DNA from 2 places in the Rugamonas sp. FW305-51 genome. Region 1 is predicted to be linked to the other one. Evidence: predicted binding sites of a transcription regulator. Region 1 holds the regulator's gene; the other holds the start of a gene.
The links. Region 1 encodes FliA, which starts transcription of late flagellar genes. Its sites were predicted from a motif close to CTAAAGTTTNNNNNNNNNNNGCCGNTA; they were not measured.
Positions count from the first base shown of each region.

Region 1 (10,233 bases):
CGCACCGCGCCCTCAGCTGGACCTGTCGCCGCCCGCACCCATGATGCCGGCGCAGCCGGCGCGCCGCGTGGTCGCCTCGCCATCCTCGTACGCCTCGGCCACGGCCGCCGCCGCGGCGCCTGCGCCGGCCCAGCCGCGCGCCGCCGCGCTTGACATGGAGCGCATTTCGGAACTGGTGGCCTCCGCCGTGGCCAGCGCCAAGCAGAACGCGGCCGCCGAAATGAGCGGCATGATGAATGAAATCCGTGCCATGCGCGGCATGATGGAAACCCAGCTGGCCGAAATCGCCTGGGGGTCGACCCAGCAGCGCGAACCGCACAAGGCGGCCGTGCTGCGCGAAATGCTGGCGGCCGGTTTTTCCGCCAGCCTGGCGCGCTACCTGATCGAAAAACTGCCGGCCAGCCGCGACGCGGCCGACAGCATGCGCTGGATTAAGACGGTATTGACCCGCAACCTGAGCGCCATGGCCAACGAGGATGCCCTGATCGACCAGGGCGGGGTGTTCGCCTTGGTGGGGCCCACCGGCGTGGGCAAGACCACCAGCACGGCCAAGCTGGCCGCGCGCTGCGTGATGCGCCACGGCGCCGACAAGCTGGCCCTGATCACGACCGACGCCTACCGTATCGGCGCCCACGAGCAGTTGCGCATCTACGGCAAGATCCTGGGCGTGATGGTGCACTCGGTGAAGGACGAAGCGGACCTGCGCATCGCCTTGAAGGAACTGAAGAACAAGCACACGGTGCTGATCGACACGGTGGGCGTGAGCCAGCGCGACCAGATGGTGACGGAACAGGTGGCCATGCTGCAAGGGGCCGGCGCCGACGTCAAACGCCTGCTGTGCCTGAACGCGACGGCCACCCAGGAAACCTTGAACGAAGTGGTGCGGGCCTACCAGGGCAGCGGCCTGGCCGGCTGCATCATGACCAAGCTCGACGAGGCGGCCGCCATCGGCAACGTACTCGACGTGGTGATCCGCCAGAAACTGAACCTGTTCTATGTGTCGAACGGCCAGCGCGTGCCGGAAGACCTGCACCTGGCCGACCCGGCCTGGCTGATCGACCGCGCCTTCAAGCTCAAGCGCGACGCCATCCCCGGCCAGTACCTCGATGCCGAATTGCCGCTGCTGATGTCCAACGCCGGTGCCGACAGCTCGCTGCGCGAGGTGCGCCTTGGCTAATTTCGATTTCGACCAGGCCGAAGGCCTGCGCCGGATGCTGGCCGGCCCCACGCCACGCATCGTCACCTTCCTGTCAGCCACGCCGCAAGACGACAAGGCCGCCATGCTGGTCAACCTGGGCGCCTCGCTGGCCCGCGCCGGCAACGACGTGCTGCTGATGGATGCCTGCGCCGGTGGCCATGGCGTCGCCTCGCGCCTGGGCGTGGACGGCGGCGCCAGCCTGCTCAACGTGGCGCGCCAGGAGTGCGCCCTGAACCAGGTGCTGTACCAGGCGCCGCAGGGTTTTGCCGTGGCGTCCATGACGCGCGGCGAAGCGCGCTGCGGCCCGGACGAGGCGCGCCGCCTGGCCAAGGCGTTCGACGTGCTGGTCAAGCAGACCGGCATGGTGATCGTCGATGGCGAATTCGATGGCGGCCCGTTCCCCGTGCCCGTCATGGCCAGCGCCGAAATCGTGGTGCAAGTTTCCAACAACGCCAGCTCGATCACGGCCGCCTACAGCATGATCAAGCGCCTGAACCAGGAGCTGGGCCGGCGTCCGTTCGGAATTCTCGTCACCGGGGCTTCCGAAACGGAAGCAAAGGTGGTATACGATAACATGGCGCAAGCAGCGAGCCGTTACCTGGCAGTCAACTTGGTGTCCATGGGCTCGGTGCCGGCCGACGAATACCTGCAGCGGGCGGCGCGCCTGGGGCGGGCCGTGGTCGACGCGTTCCCGCTGGCCGGCGCTTCGGTCGCGTTTCGTCAACTGGCGGGGCGCTTTGCGCTGGCCGGCTCGCCTTCCTTACGCGCGGGGAGTCATAACCATTTTAGCGCCTAACGAATAACAAGATTTTATGTACACGGTCAAAGGGAAACCGAGCAGAGACAGCTTGCTGACGGAGCATATGCCGTTGGTCAAGCGCCTCGCCCACCACATGAAGGCCAAGCTGCCACCGAGCGTGGAGGTGGACGATCTGGTCCAGGCCGGGATGATAGGCTTGCTCGATGCTATCAGCCGATATGAGGAAACCCATGGCGCCCAGTTCGAAACCTATGCCGTGCTGCGCATCCGCGGCGCCATGCTCGACGAGTTGCGCAGCAGCGACTGGCTGCCCCGTTCCATGCGCCAGAACATGCGCAAGATCGAGACGGCCATGAGCACGCTGCAGCAGCGCCTGGGCCACCCGCCCACGGAGTCGGAAGTGGCCAAGATGCTCAAGATGTCGCTGGCCGACTACCAGGAAATGCTGTCCGACGGCGGCGGCCACCAGCTGGTCTACTACGAGGACTTCCATGACGACGACGGCAACGACAGCTTCCTGGACCGCTATTGCTCGGACGAGGAGAGCGATCCGCTGCGCGCGCTGCTGGACGGCGACTTCCGCCAGGCCGTGATCGACGCCATCGACGCCTTGCCGCCACGGGAGAAAATCCTGATGGGCCTGTACTACGAAGAGGAACTGAACTTGAAAGAAATCGGCGCCGTGATGGGCGTGTCGGAATCGCGCGTGTCGCAGCTGCACACGCAGGCCGTGGCGCGGCTGCGGGCAACCTTACGGGAGCGGTCTTGGACTGGGCCAGCGTAGCGGGGGTGTTGCTGGCGCTGGCCGGCATCGTCGTCGGCCAGGGCCTGGAGGGCGGGCAACTGGGCTCGCTGGTGCAGCCGGCCGCCTTCGCCATCGTCATCGTCGGCACCTTCGGCGCCGTGCTGCTGCAGACCCGCCCGCCCACCTTCTGGCGCGGGCTGCGCATGCTGCGCCTGGTGTTCGCGCCGCCGCCCGACAACCGCCTGGCGCTGGCACGCGAAATCAACGCCTGGAACCTGGCGGCCCGGCGCGACGGCCTGCTGGCGCTGGAGCGCTACATGCTCGCCTCCAAGGACAAGTTCAATGCCAAGGGCCTGCGCCTGATCGTGGACGGCATCGCGCCCGACAAGCTGCGCCACATCCTCGACACGGAAATCACGGCCTACGAGACGGAACAGCGGCAAGCGGTGCGGATCTGGGAATCGGCGGCCGGCTATTCGCCCACCATCGGCATCCTGGGCGCCGTGCTGGGCCTGATCCACGTGATGGAAAACCTGACCGACCCCAGCAAGCTCGGTTCCGGCATCGCCGTCGCCTTCGTCTCCACCATCTACGGCGTGGGGCTGGCCAACCTGTTCCTGTACCCGGTGGCCAACAAGCTCAAGGCCATCGTCACCCAGGCCGTGCACCAGCAGGAAATCGCGGCCGCCGTGTTCCACGACATCGCCACGGGCGACCACACGCGCGTGATCGACGAGCGCGTGGCCACGCTGCTGCGGGAGCAGTGACATGCAATACCGGCGTGCGCGCAGGAAGTTCGACGAGGAAGTGGAGAACCCCGAGCGCTGGCTGATCTCGTATGCCGATTTCATCACCTTGCTGTTCGCTTTCTTCGTCGTCATGTACGCCGTCTCGTCCGTCAACATCGGTAAATACAAGGTGTTCTCGGACGCGTTGGGCGACGCCTTCGGCGGGGCCGGCGCGGCCCAGCCCGTCACGACCCAGGTGCAGAACCTGCCCATCCCCAATCCCGGCCTGCGCCGCCGCACGGAATTGCTGCGCAAGGAGAAGGAACACATGACCAAGCTGGCCCAGGACCTGCTGTCCACGCTGGCGCCGCTGGTCAAGGAAGGCAAGGTGCGGGTGACGCAGAACAGCCGCGGGGTCAGCGTGGAGATCAATGCCAGCGTGCTGTTCGACCCGGGCGAGGCCCGGCTGACGAGCGAATCGACGGAGGCGCTGCGGGCCGTGGCCGTGCTGCTCAAGGACGACGGCCACGACGTCCAGGTGGAGGGGCACACGGACAACCAGCCCATCCGCAACGCCCTGTTCCCGTCCAACTGGGAACTGTCGTCCGTGCGGGCGGCCAGCGTGGTGCGCCTGTTCATTGACGCCGGCGTGGCGCCGGCCCGCCTGACGGCCGTCGGCCATGCGGCCAACGTGCCCGTGTCGTCCAACGCCTCGGCCGAGGGGCGGGCCCGCAACCGGCGGGTGGCTGTCACCATCCTGTCCGGCCTGCCCGATACGGTGACGGAATTGCCCACGCCGGCCATCAAGCCGCAATAGGCGGCGCCGCTCACGTTATCGTGGTGTTGCGCTACGCGCACGCGGGCATGCCGCCGCACCTGAAATTTTTGTTCATTTCGGGCGTGTGGATGAAATAAATTTTCAGCACAGGCGCAGCAATGGCGCGCTGGCGCCAAATGGCGTCAGCCGTTCCGGGCGCCCCACTGGGGCCCGGCCTGTCTTGCCTGATTGTCAGCCGGCGAAGAAGCCGCGGCTGGTGGTGGAGGTGGTGGCGTGGCCGCTGGGGCCGTAGAAGCTGCTGCTGGCGGCGGCCAGCGGACGCAGCGCTTGCAGCGCACCCTGGGTGTGGCCCATGTGCTTGTTGATCAGCATGCCGTTGATGCGGTTCAGTTCCTTCGCTTCCCGCGTCTGTTCCAGCAGGGTCTGCCACAGGGGGGCGGCGGCGCTGTCGTCGCAGGCGGCTACCCAGTCCGCCATGCCCGCTTCCTGGGGCGCGTAGCCGGCCGCACCCAGTGCGCCGTGACGCTGGCTGGCCAGCGTGGCCATCTGGCTGACCAGGGCCGATTTTTCCGGCGTCAATGCCGTCAAGCCGTCGATATTGGCGGCCACCAGATGCTGCTGCTCCTGCTTCAACACTGCCAGCAGGGAAGTCATGAGGCGCTGTTCTTCGCGCAGGATGGTCATCGGGTTTACGGCTGGCATGGTAAGTCCTAACGTTTTCTTGAGTGCAGCAGATCCTTGACCGTGTCCAGCAGTCCGTCCGCCACTTTTTCCGAATTGACCTGGAACTGGCCGTCGGCAATGGCCAGCTTGATGCGTTCGACTTTCTTGGTGTCGAACACGGCGCTGCCGCCGCCGGCCGCACTGGCCGCCATTGCCTGGCCCTGCGGCGACAGGCGTACATTGTCCGTCGCGGCCGGGGTCGCTGCCGTCTTATCGGCGCCACGGGCGTTGGACGTGCCTGCGGGCGACACCGGCAAGCCGGGGGTGCTCTTGAGTGTATCGTTGATTTTCACAGCATCATCCTCGTCTGATCGGAGTCTCGGACTCCGGGGTATGAGTCTATAACGGCGGCCCTTGAATAAACTTTAGCGTGCCTTACCGCAAAGAACTCAACTTTCCTCAGAACGCGACTTCCACCAGACCGCCCGCCTTGGCGATCCCGCTAATTTGTTGCCCACCGGCAGTTCTTACCTGCACCACCTGGCCGTCGCCGGCCGTGCTGACGGCACGCCCCTCGGCCGACACGGAAAAACCGTTGCCGCTCGAGACCAGCCGCACCAGCTGGCCCTGCTGCACCACAGGCCGGCTCTTGAGCGTATCGAGCCGCAGCGGCGTGCCGGACGGCAGCGACACGTTGGCGTAACGGCCCACCACCTGGGCCATGTCGGTGGCGATGCCCGGCGGCATGGCCGTCAGGTCGCCCTGTACGGCCACCAGCTGGCCCGCCTCGATGGTCTGGCCCTGGGCCAGCGGCACGGCGCTGGCGATGTAGTCGGCCACCACGCTCACATTCGCTTGCACATAGATCGTCCACACGGGCGCGCCGCAGCGTACCCCCACCGTCGTCTTGCCCCAGGCCCGGCTGCCCGGCATGAGGAAGGCTTGCGGCGCCGGGCAGGCGGGCAGGGCCATGCGGGCATCGATGGCGCCCACGGTGACCCTGGCCTGGCCCGGCAGGCCGGCCGTCTGCGTTTGCAGGAATTGTTCCACGCTTTGCCGCAGGGCGGCGGCGTCCTGGCGCCCGGTGCCCGGTTGGGCGGCCGCGCCGGCCGACAGGGCCAGCAGCAAGGTGGTGAGCAACAGTGGTTTCATGGTCTAGGTGTCCGGGGAATGGTGCCATGATAGTCCGGCCGGCCCGCCGGCAAGCCCGGAATAGGGCGCAAAAGCATGGCCTTATCGTTCGATTGCCGTGCTGCAAGCGGCCGTATCATGGCTCCTGTCATCACCAGTTCGTCCAGCCCATCATGGCCGGACGCACGCTACGGAGCCTGTCATGTTAGGGAAACTCGACGATTACCTGCGCTTTCACGAAGCCGCGCTGAGCCTGCGCTCGCAGCGCCAGACCGTGCTCGCGTCCAACATCGCCAACGGCGATACCCCTAACTACAAGGCCCGTGACATCGATTTTTCCAGCGCGCTGCAAAGCGCCCTGGCCAGCAGTGCCAGCCAACCGCTGCGCACCACGGCGACCCGGCATTATCCGGCCCCGGCCAAGGATGGCACGGCGCTGCCGGACGGCACGCCGCTGCTGTACCGGGGCGTGGTGCAGGGCGCCGTGGACGGCAACACGGTGGACATGGATGTGGAACGCAACCAGTTCGCCGACAACGCGCTGCGCTACGAGGCCGGCATCACGATGATCAACGCCCAGGTCAAGGAAATGATGGCGGCCATCCAGGGAGGTAACTAATCATGTCGTCGCTGTTCAGTATTTTCAATGTTTCCGGTTCGGCCATGAGCGCCCAGGCCCAGCGCCTGAACGTGGTGGCCAGCAACCTGGCCAACGCCGACAGCGCCACCAGCGCCAGCGGCGAAGCTTACCGCGCCAAGCAGGTGGTGTTCGAAGCCACCCCGGCCACCGACGGCGGCGCCTCCACCGGGGTGCGGGTGCGCCAGGTGGTGGAAGACCCGTCGCCCATGAAACTCAAGTACGACCCCAAGAATCCGCTGGCCGACGAGAAGGGCTATGTGACCATGCCCAACGTCAATGTGGTCGATGAAATGGTCAACATGCTGTCGGCCTCGCGTTCCTACCAGACCAATGTGGAAACCATGAACGCGGCCAAGACCCTGTTGCTGAAAACCCTGACCATCGGCCAGTAAGCGGCCCGCACTTAAACCGAGGCTACCATGTCCACCGTACAAAATTCCACCGCGCCGTCCACGGCCCTGCTCAATGCCGTCAACGCCAAGGCGGCCACCGCCGCCAGCGGCGTGCAGGCCGACCAGGACAAGTTCATGACCCTGCTGGTGACCCAGCTCAAGAACCAGGACCCGCTCAATCCGCTCGACAACGCCCAGGTCACCAGCCAGCTGGCCCAGCTGTCGACGGTGACGGGCATCAACAAGCTGAATTCGACCGTGGAATCGCTCAAGAGCAGCTACCAGGCCTCCGAATCGATGGCCGCCACCAGCCTGATCAATCACGGCGTGCTGGCCCCCGGCAAGAGCCTGGCGCTCACCAGCGGCAAGGCCATCTTCGGGGTGGACCTGGCCAGCGGTGCCGACAGCGTGAAAGTCGACATCCAGAACGCCAGCGGCAAGGTGGTGCACAGCATCACCATGAATGCGGTCGACGCGGGCACGCTGCCGCTGGTGTGGGACGGCAAGCTCGACGATGGCACCACGGCCGCCGACGGCCAGTACGCCATCGCCGTCACGGCCACCGCGGGCGGCAAGGCGCTGACCGATGCCACCGCGCTGACCTTCGGCACCGTGGCCAGCGTGTCGACCGGGGCCGCCGGCGTCAAGCTCAACGTGCCTTCCATCGGCCAGTTATCCATGGCTGACATCAAGCAAGTGCTGTAAGCCTTACCCAATTTGTCTGAACCAGTTTGCAGCACCTTATCTCATAGGGGAATACCATGTTCCAGCAAGGACTCAGTGGCCTGAACGGCGCGGCTAAATCGCTCGACATCATCGGCAACAACATCGCCAATGCCAGTACCGTGGGCTTCAAGGGGTCGCAGGCCCAGTTTGCCGACCTGTATGCCAATTCGCTCAACGGCGTGAGCGGCAACAATGCCGGTATCGGCGTGTCGGTGGCGCGCATCGCCCAGCAGTTCAACCAGGGCAACATCGAAACGAGCGCCAACCCGCTCGACATTTCCATCAACGGCGGCGGCTTCTTCCGCACCGTCGTCAATGGCGCCACCCAGTATTCGCGCAACGGCCAGTTCCAGCTCGACAAGAATGGCGGCATCATCAACGCCCAGGGCGCCCAGCTGACCGGTTTCCTGACCAATACGGATGGGGTGATCCTGCAAGGCTCGCCGGTGCCCATCGTGATCGATTCGTCCGACCTGAAACCGGTCGAGACCACCAAGGCCAACTTCCTGATCAATCTGTCGTCGAACACGCAGTCGCCGGCCACCGTGCCGTTCAACGCGCTCGATCCCACCAGCTACAACAAGCAGACCGTGCTCGACGTGTACGACAGCCTGGGCGGTTCCCATACCATGGGCACTTATTATGTCAAGACAGGCGGCGGCACCTGGGACGTGTATGTGTCCAACGACGGCGTGGCGGCCGAGGCCAAGAAGGCGTCCCAGATCCTGGTCACCGACCCCACCGTGCAGGCCGCCCGTGCCGCCTACCAGGCCGTGATCAATTCCTCGCCGGCGCCGGACGGCCCCACCATCCTGGCTGCCCAGCAAGCCTATTCGGCCGTGGCCGGCCCCGTGCTGCTGGCCGAAGCGACCGCCGACGGCGCCAGCGCAGCCATGCAGGCCCAGCTGACGGCCCTGTTCACGGCGCCGACGGACGTGGGCGGCATCGCCGGCAACAACCCGGACAAGATCGACGCGGCCCTGGTGGCTGGCCTGACCCTGCCGGCCGTCAAGGTCGGCACCCTGGTGTTCAACACCAGCGGCGAGCTGAGCACGGCCGCCATGGCCCTGCTGACCCCGCCCCAGTCGCTGCCGTTCAACGTCCAGCTGCCCATCTTCCCCGACAATGGCGCCAAGCTCACGCTCAACATCGCCACCGACTTCACGGGCTCGACCCAGTACACGGGCACCACCAGCGAGCGCCAGTCGACCCAGGACGGTTATTCGTCGGGCCACCTGGAGCGCTTCGCGGCCGGCGCCGACGGCATCATCCTGGGCCAGTACAGCAACGGCAAGTCGCGTCCGCTGGCCCAGGTGGTGCTGGCCAACTTCGCCAGCGTGGACGGCCTGACCCCGCTGGGCAACAACGCCTGGGCCGAAAGCTCCACTTCCGGCACGCCCCAGATCGGGGTGCCGGGCGAGGGCAAGATGGGCTCGCTGCGTTCACAGTCGGTGGAAACGTCGAACGTGGACCTGACGGCCGAGCTGGTCAACATGATCACGGCCCAGCGCGTCTACCAGGCCAACGCCCAGACCATCAAGACCGAGGATTCGGTGCTGCAGACCCTGGTCAACCTGCGTTAATCCTAGCCTGACGGGGCGGCCCTGGCCGCGCGGCCGGGCCCGCCCCCTTACCGGAGTTACAACACGCCATGGATCGTCTCGTCTATACCGCCATGACCGGCGCGCGCCACGTGCTGGACCAGCAGTCCACCGTGTCGAACAACCTGGCCAACGCCACCACCACCGGCTTCCGGGCCCAGCTCGACGCGTTCCGGGCCGTGCCCGTGATGTCGGAAGGCTTGCCCACCCGTACCTTCGTGGTCGACACCACCACCGGCAGCGACATGCGCGCCGGTCCCATCCAGACCACCGGCCGCAACCTGGACGTGGCCCTGCGCGGCGAAGGCTGGATCGCCGTGCAGTCGGCCGACGGTTCGGAAGCCTACACCCGCAACGGCAGCCTGAAGATCAGCGACAATGGCTTGCTGCAAACGTCGGGCGGGCAGACCCTGCAGGGCGACGGCGGCCCGATCGCCATTCCGCCCGACACCAGCGTGTCCATCGCCAGCGACGGCACGGTGAGCACCATTTCCACCGACTTCAAGCCGGGGCCGGCCAACGTGCTGGGCCGCATCAAGCTGGTCAATCCCGACGCCAAGGCCCTGGTGCGGGGCGACGACGGCCTGTTCCGCCTGAGCAGCGGGGTGACGGCCGACAACGATCCGTCCGTGCGCCTGGTGGACGGGGCGCTCGAAGGCAGCAACGTCAACGCCGTCGATTCCATGGTCAATATGATCAGCCTGGCGCGCCAGTTCGAGATGCAAATGAGCTTGCTGAAGAACGCCGAGAATAACGCCGCAAAAGCCACCCAGATCCTCGCTTTGAGTTGAGTGCTGCTGCTCCATAATGGTGGCATAGGATAAGCAGCGGTCGTTCCGGCCGCCGCGCTCCCCGCGACTGGAGAAGCAAC
Region 1 covers NZ_JBYSZG010000055.1:17,661-27,893, reverse strand. Annotated here, with positions in the region: gene flhF (flagellar biosynthesis GTPase FlhF) at 1-1,177, shown strand, start outside; gene AC3WOS_RS25210 (MinD/ParA family ATP-binding protein) at 1,170-1,994, shown strand; gene AC3WOS_RS25205 (RNA polymerase sigma factor FliA) at 2,011-2,742, shown strand; gene AC3WOS_RS25200 (flagellar motor protein) at 2,724-3,470, shown strand; gene motD (flagellar motor protein MotD) at 3,472-4,248, shown strand; gene AC3WOS_RS25190 (flagella synthesis protein FlgN) at 4,441-4,911, opposite strand; gene flgM (flagellar biosynthesis anti-sigma factor FlgM) at 4,920-5,225, opposite strand; gene flgA (flagellar basal body P-ring formation chaperone FlgA) at 5,332-6,024, opposite strand; gene flgB (flagellar basal body rod protein FlgB) at 6,206-6,622, shown strand; gene flgC (flagellar basal body rod protein FlgC) at 6,625-7,035, shown strand; gene AC3WOS_RS25165 (flagellar hook assembly protein FlgD) at 7,063-7,740, shown strand; gene AC3WOS_RS25160 (flagellar hook protein FlgE) at 7,797-9,344, shown strand; gene flgF (flagellar basal-body rod protein FlgF) at 9,413-10,153, shown strand.

Region 2 (10,233 bases), on a different contig from region 1:
CATACTGGCATCCGGTGCGCGGCCGGGATAATACACGCTTCCGTTAACGTAAGGCTAACTCATCAGACATTTCTGTGAGATTTAGAGAGATTTTACGCCTATTTCTTGTGGTAGGAATATTTTTCTTGCGAAATAAGTAAAAATCCCTAGCGTGTGCGGCTGAAACCTGCGGCGAGGAAGCACCATTCGACAGCGAGCAGCGTGGCCAGCTGGGCGATCGTGCCTGGGAAGAACAGGCCTTGGCCTGTGGAGAAATCGCTACAACGGGAACCGCCGTACCAGCCCAGCTGGCGGCGGATTTCGTCTGGCGTGGGAGGGGGGCGGCGGTCGAACTCGCGCAGGTGCATATAGGCCCGAACCTGCTCTTTGGTCGGATGCAATGGGGTTTGCATGTTGCGCTCCTTCACGGTCCTCGCCGGCTTGCGTCGGCGATATAGTAGTTAACGGCCAGCTAACCGAATTCTGCAGCCGTCACCACGATCTCGCTCACCATATCGTACCATAGAGCGGGCTGTTTGATATATATCATGCAACTCGACTTGCCAGTGTGACGCAACAAGCTTACACGGAACTTGCACCGGCCGGCCGGCCCGGCAACGGCCATGCGCTAGAATAGCGGCCCTGGCCCGCCGGCACCGGCCGCCCACTTAACCGCACTAGAAGGCCCCCATGACTTACGAAGAATTCCTCGACGAGATCACCACCCTGCTCACCGAGCTGTACGACATGACCGACGAGGCCGCCATCAAACTGGTGGTCGATGCCCAGGCCGCCGATTATTTCGTCACCCATGACGACCAGCCCGAGCTGCGCACGGCCGAGCAGGCGAAGAAGGAAGCCGTCGCCCTCTACGAAAGCAAGCAGAACAAGCAACGCACCCAGCAGAAGCAACAGCAGCGCGTACAACAACAACGCGTCCAGCAGAAGAAACGTTGACCTGTCCGGCGCAGCTGCCCGTCGCCCGCCGCGGCACGCCATGCCCCGGCGCCACGGCGCGCCACATGTGGCCAGGCCGGCACGGCGCCGGATTCAGCTCGGCTTCATTTTGGTTACACGTCGGTTCCAGGCCGATTTCAGGCCGGATTGAGCCCGGATTGCGGTCACCCCCTGGCCAGCTTCAGACCGGCGCAACCGCGGATGGCACCATTCCGGCAGCCAGGGCATCGGCCACCGTCGGGTAGCGCAGGCGCACGCCCAACTCCCTTTTCAAGCGGGTATTGTCCATGCGCCGCGATTCGGACATGAACGACAGCAGCGTCGGCGTGACCACCTGCTCCAGCGCCGCCCGCGGCAGGCGGGGCGGACGCGGCAATGCACAGGCATCGGCCACGGCGTCGAAGTACTGGCCCATTTTCATTTCACTGTCGTCGACGGCATGGTAGACCCGGTTCGGCCGTCCCCGCAGCAGCGCGCGCGCCACGATGCGGGCCAGGTCGTCGGCATGGATGTGGTTGGTGTACACATCCTCCGCCTCGGCCAGCGCCGGCGTGCCCTGCTGCAGGCGCTTGAGCGGCAATCGCTCGGGCGCATAGATGCCGGGCACGCGCAGGATGGACAAGGCGGCGCCTGCCCGGATCGCCCAGCTGCGCAGCACCTGCTCCGCATCCACCCGGCGGCGGGCGCGGCCGTTAGAGGGCGCCACCGGCCGGCTCTCATCGATCAGGGCGCCGCCGCAATCGCCGTAGACGCCGCTGGTGCTGACATAAACCAGCCGACCATGCTCGGGTAAAATGGCAGTCAGATGCCGCGTGCGCAGATCGAGCGCGCCGTCGGACTGGGGCGGGGCCAGGTGCACCACATATTGCGCCAGGCCCGCCAGGCGGCGCAGCGTGGCCGGACGGTCGAGGTCGGCCACCAGCGGCACGGCGCCCAGCGCGCGCAGCGCGGCGCAGCGCCCCGGCTGGCTGGTGAGGGCGAACACGCGGAACTGCGTGCGCAACAAGGACAGCAAGCGCATGCCGACGTCGCCGCAGCCGACGATAAGCAGGCGCGGCCGATGGAATTTTCGAATAACTGTATTTTTCATATGAAAGATTGTATGACGTTTCACATTACCGTACAGCCCAGCGGCCATCAATTCGCCTGCGAGGAAGACGAAACCGTGCTGGCGGCCGCCATGCGCGCCGGCGTCGGCCTCCCCTACGGGTGCAAGAACGGCGCCTGCAGTTCCTGCAAGGGCAAGATCGTGTCGGGCAACGTCAGCCACAAGGCGCACCAGCAGCGCGCCCTGACGGCGGAAGAGGAAAGCGCCGGCTGGTCGCTGTTCTGCTGCGCCACCGCCCACAGCGACCTGGTGATCGAGGCGCGCGAAGTGGAAGGCAGCAGCGACTATCCAGTCAAGAAGATGCCGTCGCGCGTGAGCACCATCGAAAAAGTGGCGCCGGACGTGGTGGTGTTGACGCTGCAATTGCCGGCCAACGAAAAGCTCAAGTACCGGGCCGGCCAGTACATCGAATTTATGCTGCGCGACGGCAAGCGGCGCAGCTACAGCGTGGCCACGGCGCCGGAATCGGAACAGCCGCTGGCGCTGCACATCCGCCACATGCCGGGCGGCCTGTTCACGGAACAGGTGTTTACCACGCTCAAGGAGCGCGACATCCTGCGCTTCGAAGGACCGCTGGGCACCTTCTTCGTGCGCGACGACAGCGACAAGCCCATGGTGCTGCTGGCCTCCGGCACCGGCTTCGCGCCCATCAAGGCCATCGTCGAACACCTGGTGCAGCAGGGCTCGACCCGCCCCATGACCCTGTACTGGGGCGGCCGCCGCCCGCAGGACCTGTACATGGACGCCCTGTGCCGTCAGTGGGCCGCCGAGCTGCCCAACTTCAAGTACATCCCCGTGGTGTCGGACGCCCAGCCGGACGACGCCTGGCAAGGCCGCACCGGCTTCGTGCACCAGGCCGTGATGGCCGACCTGCCCGACCTGTCGGGCTACCAGGTGTATGCCTGCGGCGCGCCCGTCATGGTCGACTCGGCCCGTCACGACTTCGTGGCCCAGTGCCGCCTGCCCGACGACGAGTTCTACGCGGACGCGTTCACCACCGAAGCGGACCTCAACAAGCCGTAATGGCAACGGCGCCTGCCCACGCAGGTGCCCCGCCTTGGCGACGCGGCGTGCCAAGGTGGCGCGTCGCCCTACCCCTGCCCGCGTCCGATGCCTGTAAGATGGCGCCATCCCCACTCGCCAACTGACGATGCGTGTCCAACTGCCATTGCGCGGATTCATCCGCAGCCGCCCTCACCTGGTCGGCGCCATCGCGCTGGGCGCGGTGGTCGGCCTCTTCCTGCCCCATGCCTGGTCCGGGCTGACGCGCCTGCTGGTGGCGTGGGACACGGGCGTGTGGGGCTATCTGCTGACCACGGGCTGGATGATGATGCGGGCCGACCATGTCCTGGTCAAACGTTTCGCGGCCCGCCAGGACGAACGCTCGCCCGTGATCCTGGCCACCCTGTGCGTGGCCGCCCTGGCCAGCCTGGTGGCCATCGTGTCGCAACTGTCGGCCCTGAAGGACGTGGCCGGCACCGAGCGGGCCTTGCATTACGGCCTGGTCGTGCTGACGCTGCTTGGCTCCTGGTTCCTGGTCGGCACCCTGTTCACCTTCCACTACGCCCACCTGTACTACACGGAGCCGGACGGCGAAGCGTCGCTGGCCTTCCCCGACGGCACGCGCCAACCCGACTACTGGGACTTCCTGTATTTCTCGTTCACCATCGCGGTGGCGGCGCAGACGTCAGACGTCACGGTGCGCACGCCGCCGATGCGCAAGCTGGTGCTGGGCCAGTCAGTGCTCAGCTTCTTCTTCAACCTGGTCATATTGGGGCTGTCCATCAATATTGCAGCAGGCATTATCAATACCTGAGCGCGATCCAGGGCTATTCCGAAGCGATGATCTGACGCGGGTTTCGCCGCTGCCGAAAAGGAGTAAGATAAACCCGTGTGCAAGGCATTTTGGCCACCAGGTTTGGGTGCACACCGGGCGACGCCATGGGCGCCACCCCCGAAGCACAAATGCTTTGACCCTGCCTTCTTGTATAACCGGGAGTAAGCATATGCAGATCAATATCAACACCGATAAAACCATCGAACGTCATGCAGGCCTGGACGAACATGTGCATTCCGTCGTCAACGCTGCCCTCAACCGGTTTGGCGAGCATATCAGCCGGGTCGAAGTCCACCTCAGCGACAACAACAGCCAGAAATCGGCCGACGGCGATAACCGCTGCCTGATGGAAGCACGTGTGACGGGCTATCAGCCGATCGCCGTCAGCGACCATGCCGCCACGCTGCACCAGGCCATCGGCGGCTCCGCCGACAAGCTCAAACGCGCCATCGACAGCGCCCTGGGCCGCCTGCACGACAGCAAGCTGCGCACTCCCGTACCGGACGGCGCCACCGCCGAGGAAGCGGCCGACTGACCACGGCCAGGACGGCCCGCCGCCTGGCGCGGCGTGCCGTCAGCGCTGCGCCAGCTGGCGCAGATAGCGCAATCCCTGCAGCGAACGGCTGCCATACCACGACATCATCTCCCCATCGACCAGCAACACCGGCTTGCCGATCTGGCGTTCCAGCGCGTCGCAGTGCGCCTCCGTGAATCGGTAGGGCTCGCTCGACAGCAGCACGCCGTCTATGCCCTCCAGCAAGGCCGGCGTCCACTCGAAGCGCGGATAGCGCACCGGGCCCAGGTCCGGCACCTGCCAGCCGATCTCGGCCAGCATGCTGGCGATATAGGTGTCGCGCGACACGCTCATCCATGGGTCTTGCCAGATGCAGTACAACATGGTCTGCGGGCGCGTTGCCGGCGCCGCGCGCAGGTTCGCATGCAGGTCCGCATATTCCTGTTCGAAGGCGGCGCACCAGGCTGCCGCCTGCTCGTCGGCGCCGAACACGGCGCCCATCAGGCGCGCCAGCGCCACGTTGTCGTACGGCCGGTTGGGATGGGTGACGACGATGTGCGGCACGAACTCGGCCAGCGCATCGACGGTGGGCTTTTCATTCTCATCGATGTTGACCACCAGGTGGGTCGGCGCCAGCTTGCGGATCTTGTCCACGTTGACATCCTTGGTGCCGCCAATCTTGGGGATGGCCTGCACCACCTCGGCCGGATGGATGCAAAAACCGGTGCGCCCCACGATCCGGCCGGCCAGGCCCAGCTCGCACAGCAGTTCCGTGATTGAGGGCACCAGCGAGACGATGCGCGCCTGCGGCGCGGCCACGTGTTGCTGGCCGATGGCGTCGGTCAAGTTCATATTAGTGTCGGCCTGCGGTTGCGGAGAATGGCGCTATTGAAACACGGGGCGGCGCGCCGGCGCCACTTTTATCAAGCGGACCCCGATCACGTTTCATGACAACTTTGTTTGCGCTATGATAATGGCCAGGCTTGCATGTTGGCAGCCTCTTCCCTGAAAGACGATCGTGAAACAAATCAGCACCTTTGGCGCCTCCGGCTACCCGCTCAGCGAATTGCAGTTATTTCGCGACGCCGACGACGCGGCCGCCATCGCGCAGCGTCTGGCCGGCTGCGCCGTGGTGCGGGTGGAAGCGGGCCAGCCCGTCGCCGACGGCCAGCGGGCCAGGCTCTACATCGTACTGCGGGGCGCGCTGGCCGTGGCGGCCGACACCCGCACCGGCATGGCCGACGGCACCGTCAGCAAGGTATTACCGGGCGAAAGCGTGGGGGAACAATCGGTGCTCGACGAGGAAACCAATCTGTCGTCCATCACCGCCCTGGAACAAAGTGAGTTGCTGGTGATCGAGGCCGATCTGGTCTGGCAGCTGATCGACGAATCGAACGCGCTGGCGCGCAACCTGCTGCGGCTGCTGTCGTTCCGCATCCGCGCCGCCAACGCCCAGTTGCGCCGGCGCCAGAAGCTGGGCGAGTTCTACCGCCAGCTGTCCATGATAGACGGCCTGACGGGCCTGTATAACCGGGCCTGGCTCAACGATGTGCTGCCCACCATGGTGGCCGCGGCGCACGGGGCCGGCACGCCGCTGGCCCTCATCATGATCGACCTCGACCATTTCAAGAAATTCAACGACAGCCATGGCCACCTGGCCGGCGACCAGGCGCTGCGCACGGCGGCCCAGGTGCTGAGCGGCGCCCTGCGCCCGACCGATTGCGCCGTACGCTACGGCGGCGAGGAAATGATGGTGCTGTTGCCCGACACCAGCGACAAGGTGGCCGTGGCCGTGGCGGAACGGTTGTGCGAGCGGATGCAGCAGGCCGTCGTGTTCGGCGACATGCGCCTGCCGCTGCCCCATATCACGGCCTCGCTGGGCGTGGCCAGCCTGCAGCCGCAGCAGGACGAGCACGCACTGATCGCGGTGGCCGACGCCGCCCTCTACCGCGCCAAGGAAGCGGGCCGCAACCGCGTGGCCCTGCAGGAGCTGCCGGCCTGACGGTTCAGGCGGCGTGACCGGCCGCCGTGGCGGGCGCGGACGCCGCAATGGATGCGTGGGCCGAGACCGCCACAGTCTGCGTCGCTGCCGACGTGGCCGGCTCCGGTGCGCCGTCCGATGGCGCGGTGGCCGGCTTGCTGCGTTGCGCCGCCTCGAAGTCCGCATAGCCCTTCTGCACCAGCTCGTAGGTCTTGTCGATATTGCTGGCGATGTCGCCGTTCAGCACGCTCAGCCCGGTCAGGATATCGCGCGCTTCCTTGAAGCCCTGCTCCATGCCGCCCTTGATGGTGGACATGAAGTTGCTCAGCATCTGGTCCGGATCTTCCCCCGCATGCTGTTTCTGGTAGGCCCCGTAGAAGGCCGTCGACAGGGACACGATGCGGCCCGCCGTGCCGGCCGGCGTATTGTCTTGCGACATGGCGTTCTGGATGGCGTTGTCGCCCAGCTGGCCTTTCAAGGCTTCGTTGATGCCGGTCAGGGCCGACTTGAGCAACAGCGCCAGCGGATCGTCCTGGGCGCCGATCGACACCGTCAGCGAAGCCTGCACGATGGACGCGTTCAGTTGCAGCCGGGCCTGGGCCGCCGGCGCCGGGCCGGCCTCGCCGGTCTGCTGGCTGGCCGCCACATTCACCGGGGCAGCCGGTGCCGCCACGGTGGCGTTGACGGAAACGTGATTTGACATGATGACGCTCCTTGCTCCAGCATACTGGATGAACTCGCGGCCAATGACCACGCCACCGGCCCCGGGGGCTGGCCAGGCGTGCGCGGCGCTGCTGTGGCGCCGGGCAGGCTGAATCTGGCCTTCCACCTTATACTATCGGCCCGCGGCCAGAAAACTGCAGTATTTTCAACAAATTTATGACTTCCCACACTTTCCTCTGGCACGACTATGAAACCTTCGGCGCGCAGGCGCGCCGCGACCGTCCCGCCCAGTTCGCCGCCATCCGCACCGATGCCGACCTGAACGAGATCGGCGAGCCGATCATGCTGTACTGCAAGCCGGCCAACGACTTCCTGCCCGACCCGCAGTCATGCCTGATCACGGGCATCACGCCCCAGCAATGCCTGGAATGGGGCGTGCCCGAACACCAGTTCGCCGCCACCATCGAGCAGGCATTCTCCAAGCCGGGCACGGTGGGCGTGGGCTACAACACGATACGGTTCGACGACGAGATCACCCGCTTCCTGTTCTGGCGCAACCTGATCGATCCGTATGCGCGCGAGTGGCAGCACCAGTGCGGCCGCTGGGACATCCTGGACGTGGTGCGCATGACCTACGCCCTGCGGCCGGACGGCATCAACTGGCCCACGCGCGAAGATGGCAAGCCCAGCTTCCGGCTGGAACACCTGGCCGCCGCCAACGGCCTGCTGCACGAGGCGGCCCACGACGCGCTGTCGGACGTGCGCGCCACCATCGCGCTGGCGCGCCTGATCAAGCAAAAGCAGCCCAAGCTGTTCGACTTCTGCTTCGCCCTGCACAAAAAGGACCGCGTGGCCGACGAGATCGGCATGCACCTGGCGCCCGCCCTGCGCGCGCCCTTCCTGCACGTGTCGGGCATGTTCCCGGCCGAGCGCGGCTGCCTGGGCGTGGTGTGGCCGCTGGGCGTGCACCCGACCAACAAGAATGAAGTGATCGTCTGGGATTGCAGCTACGACCCGCGCGAGCTGGCCGCGCTGGACGCCGACACGATACGGCTGCGCCTGTTCAGCAAGGCCGACGCCCTGCCCGAAGGCATGACCCGCCTGCCCATCAAGAGCATCCACCTGAACAAGTCGCCGATGCTGGTATCCAACCTGAAGACGCTGTCGCCGGCCATGGCCGCGCGCTGGGGCATCGACGTGGAAGGGTGCCGCGCCAACGCGGCCCTGGCCGCGGCCGGGCCGGACATGGCGGCCACCTGGGCCGCCGTGTTCCACCGTCCGGGCGCGCCGGCGCTGGATGTGGATGAGGATCTGTACAACGGCTTCGTCGGCACGGGCGACCGCCGCCTGCTCGAATCGCTGCGCAAGGAAACTCCGGCCAGGCTGGCCACGATGTCGCCCGTGTTCGACGATGCGCGGCTGGCCGAACTGCTATTCCGCTACCGCGCCCGCAACTTCCCCGAGACGCTGTCGGCGGCTGAAATGGAACACTGGGAACAGCACCGCGCAGCCCGCCTGTTCGACGGCGAAGGCGGCGCCCGCACGGTCGACCTGCTGTTCAGCGAGATCGACCAGCTGCAGGAAACGGCCGACGAGCGCGGCGAACACATCCTCGGCGAGCTGTACGACTATGCGGAGATGGTCGCGCCGGCGCGCTACTGATGCCGCTGGTCCGCCTCAGCCAGCGCGGAACTGGTTGATGGCTTCGCGCGTCTCCAGCGCCACGCGGCGGGCGGCGGCGGCGAAGTCTTCAGCGCCCTGCTGCGGCGCATAGATAATGGCGCGCGAGGAATTGATCATCATGCCGCTGCCGCCGGCCGTCTTGCCCGCGCGTACGGTGGCCGCGATATCGCCGCCCTGGGCGCCGATACCGGGCACCAGCAGCGGCATGTCGCCCACGATGGCGCGCACCTGCGCCAGCTCTTCCGGGAAGGTGGCGCCCACCACCAGCGCGCACTGGCCGTTGCTGTTCCACTTTTCCGCCACCAGCCGCGCCACGTGCTGGTACAGGGGCTGGCCGTCCACGTTCAGGAATTGCAGGTCGGAGCCGCCCGGGTTCGAAGTGCGGCACAGGATGATGACGCCGCGCTCGCTCCACTCCATGTAGGGCTCGACCGAGTCCGACCCCATGTAGGGATTGACGGTAACGGCGTCCGCGCCATAGCGGTCGAACGCTTCGCGCGCATACTGGCGCGCCGTGGCGCCGATGTCACCCCGCTTGGCGTCCAGGATCAGGGGAATGTGCGGATAGTTGGCGCGCACGTAGGCGCAGATCCGTTCCAGCTGCTGTTCGGCACCGAGCGCCGCGAAGTAAGCGATCTGCGGCTTGAACGAGCAGGCCAGGTCGGCCGTGGCATCGATGATTTCACGGCAGAACTGGTAGATGCCGTCCGGCGCGGACTGGAACTGGGCCGGCAGCTTGGCCATGTCGGGATCGAGGCCGACGCACAGCAGGGAGTCGTTGGCCGTCCAGGCGGCGGATAATTTATTGATGAAATTCACGACACTTCCCTTTATTCGGTTGCAAACCCTCAATTGTAACGCGGCCACCCCTGCCCCATGCGAAACGGCTGCGGCGGTGGAGTAAAATCCGCTACACCACGGGCGCCACAAGCGCCCTCAACCTTCAGCATGAAAGCGAACCCCATGAAACTGACCAACAAAGTCGCTATTGTGACCGGCGCCACCCAAGGCATCGGCCTGGCCTGCGCCCAACGCCTGGTGGCCGAAGGGGCCAGCGTCATGCTGGTCGACATCAAGCCCGACGGCGCGCTGGCCGCGGCCGCGCTGGGCGAACAGGCCCGCTTCTTCGCCGCCGACGTCAGCCAGAAAGCCGACGTGGACGCCCTGGTGGCCGCCACCCTGGCCGCCTTCGGCCACATCGACATCCTGATCAACAACGCGGGCGTGACCCACGCCGCCGACTTCCTCGACCTGACGGAAGAGGATTTCGACCGCGTGCTGCGCATCAACCTCAAATCGATGTTCCTGTGCGGCCAGGCCGTGGCGCGCGAGATGGTCAAGCGGCACAGCGGCTGCATCATCAACATGTCCAGCGTCAATTCAGAACTGGCCATTCCCAACCAGGTGCCCTATGTCGTCTCCAAGGGCGGCATCAACCAGCTGACCAAGGTGATGGCGCTGAACCTGGCGCCGCACGGCGTGCGCGTGAACGGCATCGGCCCCGGCACCAT
Region 2 covers NZ_JBYSZG010000004.1:122,076-132,308, forward strand. Annotated here, with positions in the region: gene AC3WOS_RS04495 (hypothetical protein) at 147-392, opposite strand; gene AC3WOS_RS04500 (hypothetical protein) at 670-936, shown strand; gene AC3WOS_RS04505 (SDR family oxidoreductase) at 1,118-2,026, opposite strand; gene AC3WOS_RS04510 (CDP-6-deoxy-delta-3,4-glucoseen reductase) at 2,039-3,067, shown strand; gene AC3WOS_RS04515 (DUF1345 domain-containing protein) at 3,195-3,860, shown strand; gene AC3WOS_RS04520 (HPF/RaiA family ribosome-associated protein) at 4,051-4,416, shown strand; gene AC3WOS_RS04525 (helical backbone metal receptor) at 4,456-5,247, opposite strand; gene AC3WOS_RS04530 (GGDEF domain-containing protein) at 5,414-6,397, shown strand; gene AC3WOS_RS04535 (DUF5610 domain-containing protein) at 6,402-7,079, opposite strand; gene sbcB (exodeoxyribonuclease I) at 7,256-8,701, shown strand; gene pyrF (orotidine-5'-phosphate decarboxylase) at 8,717-9,541, opposite strand; gene AC3WOS_RS04550 (SDR family NAD(P)-dependent oxidoreductase) at 9,686-10,233, shown strand, end outside.
Region 2: a site for FliA is predicted at 7,213-7,239, ahead of AC3WOS_RS04535 (DUF5610 domain-containing protein). Genes of this name have one in related genera too.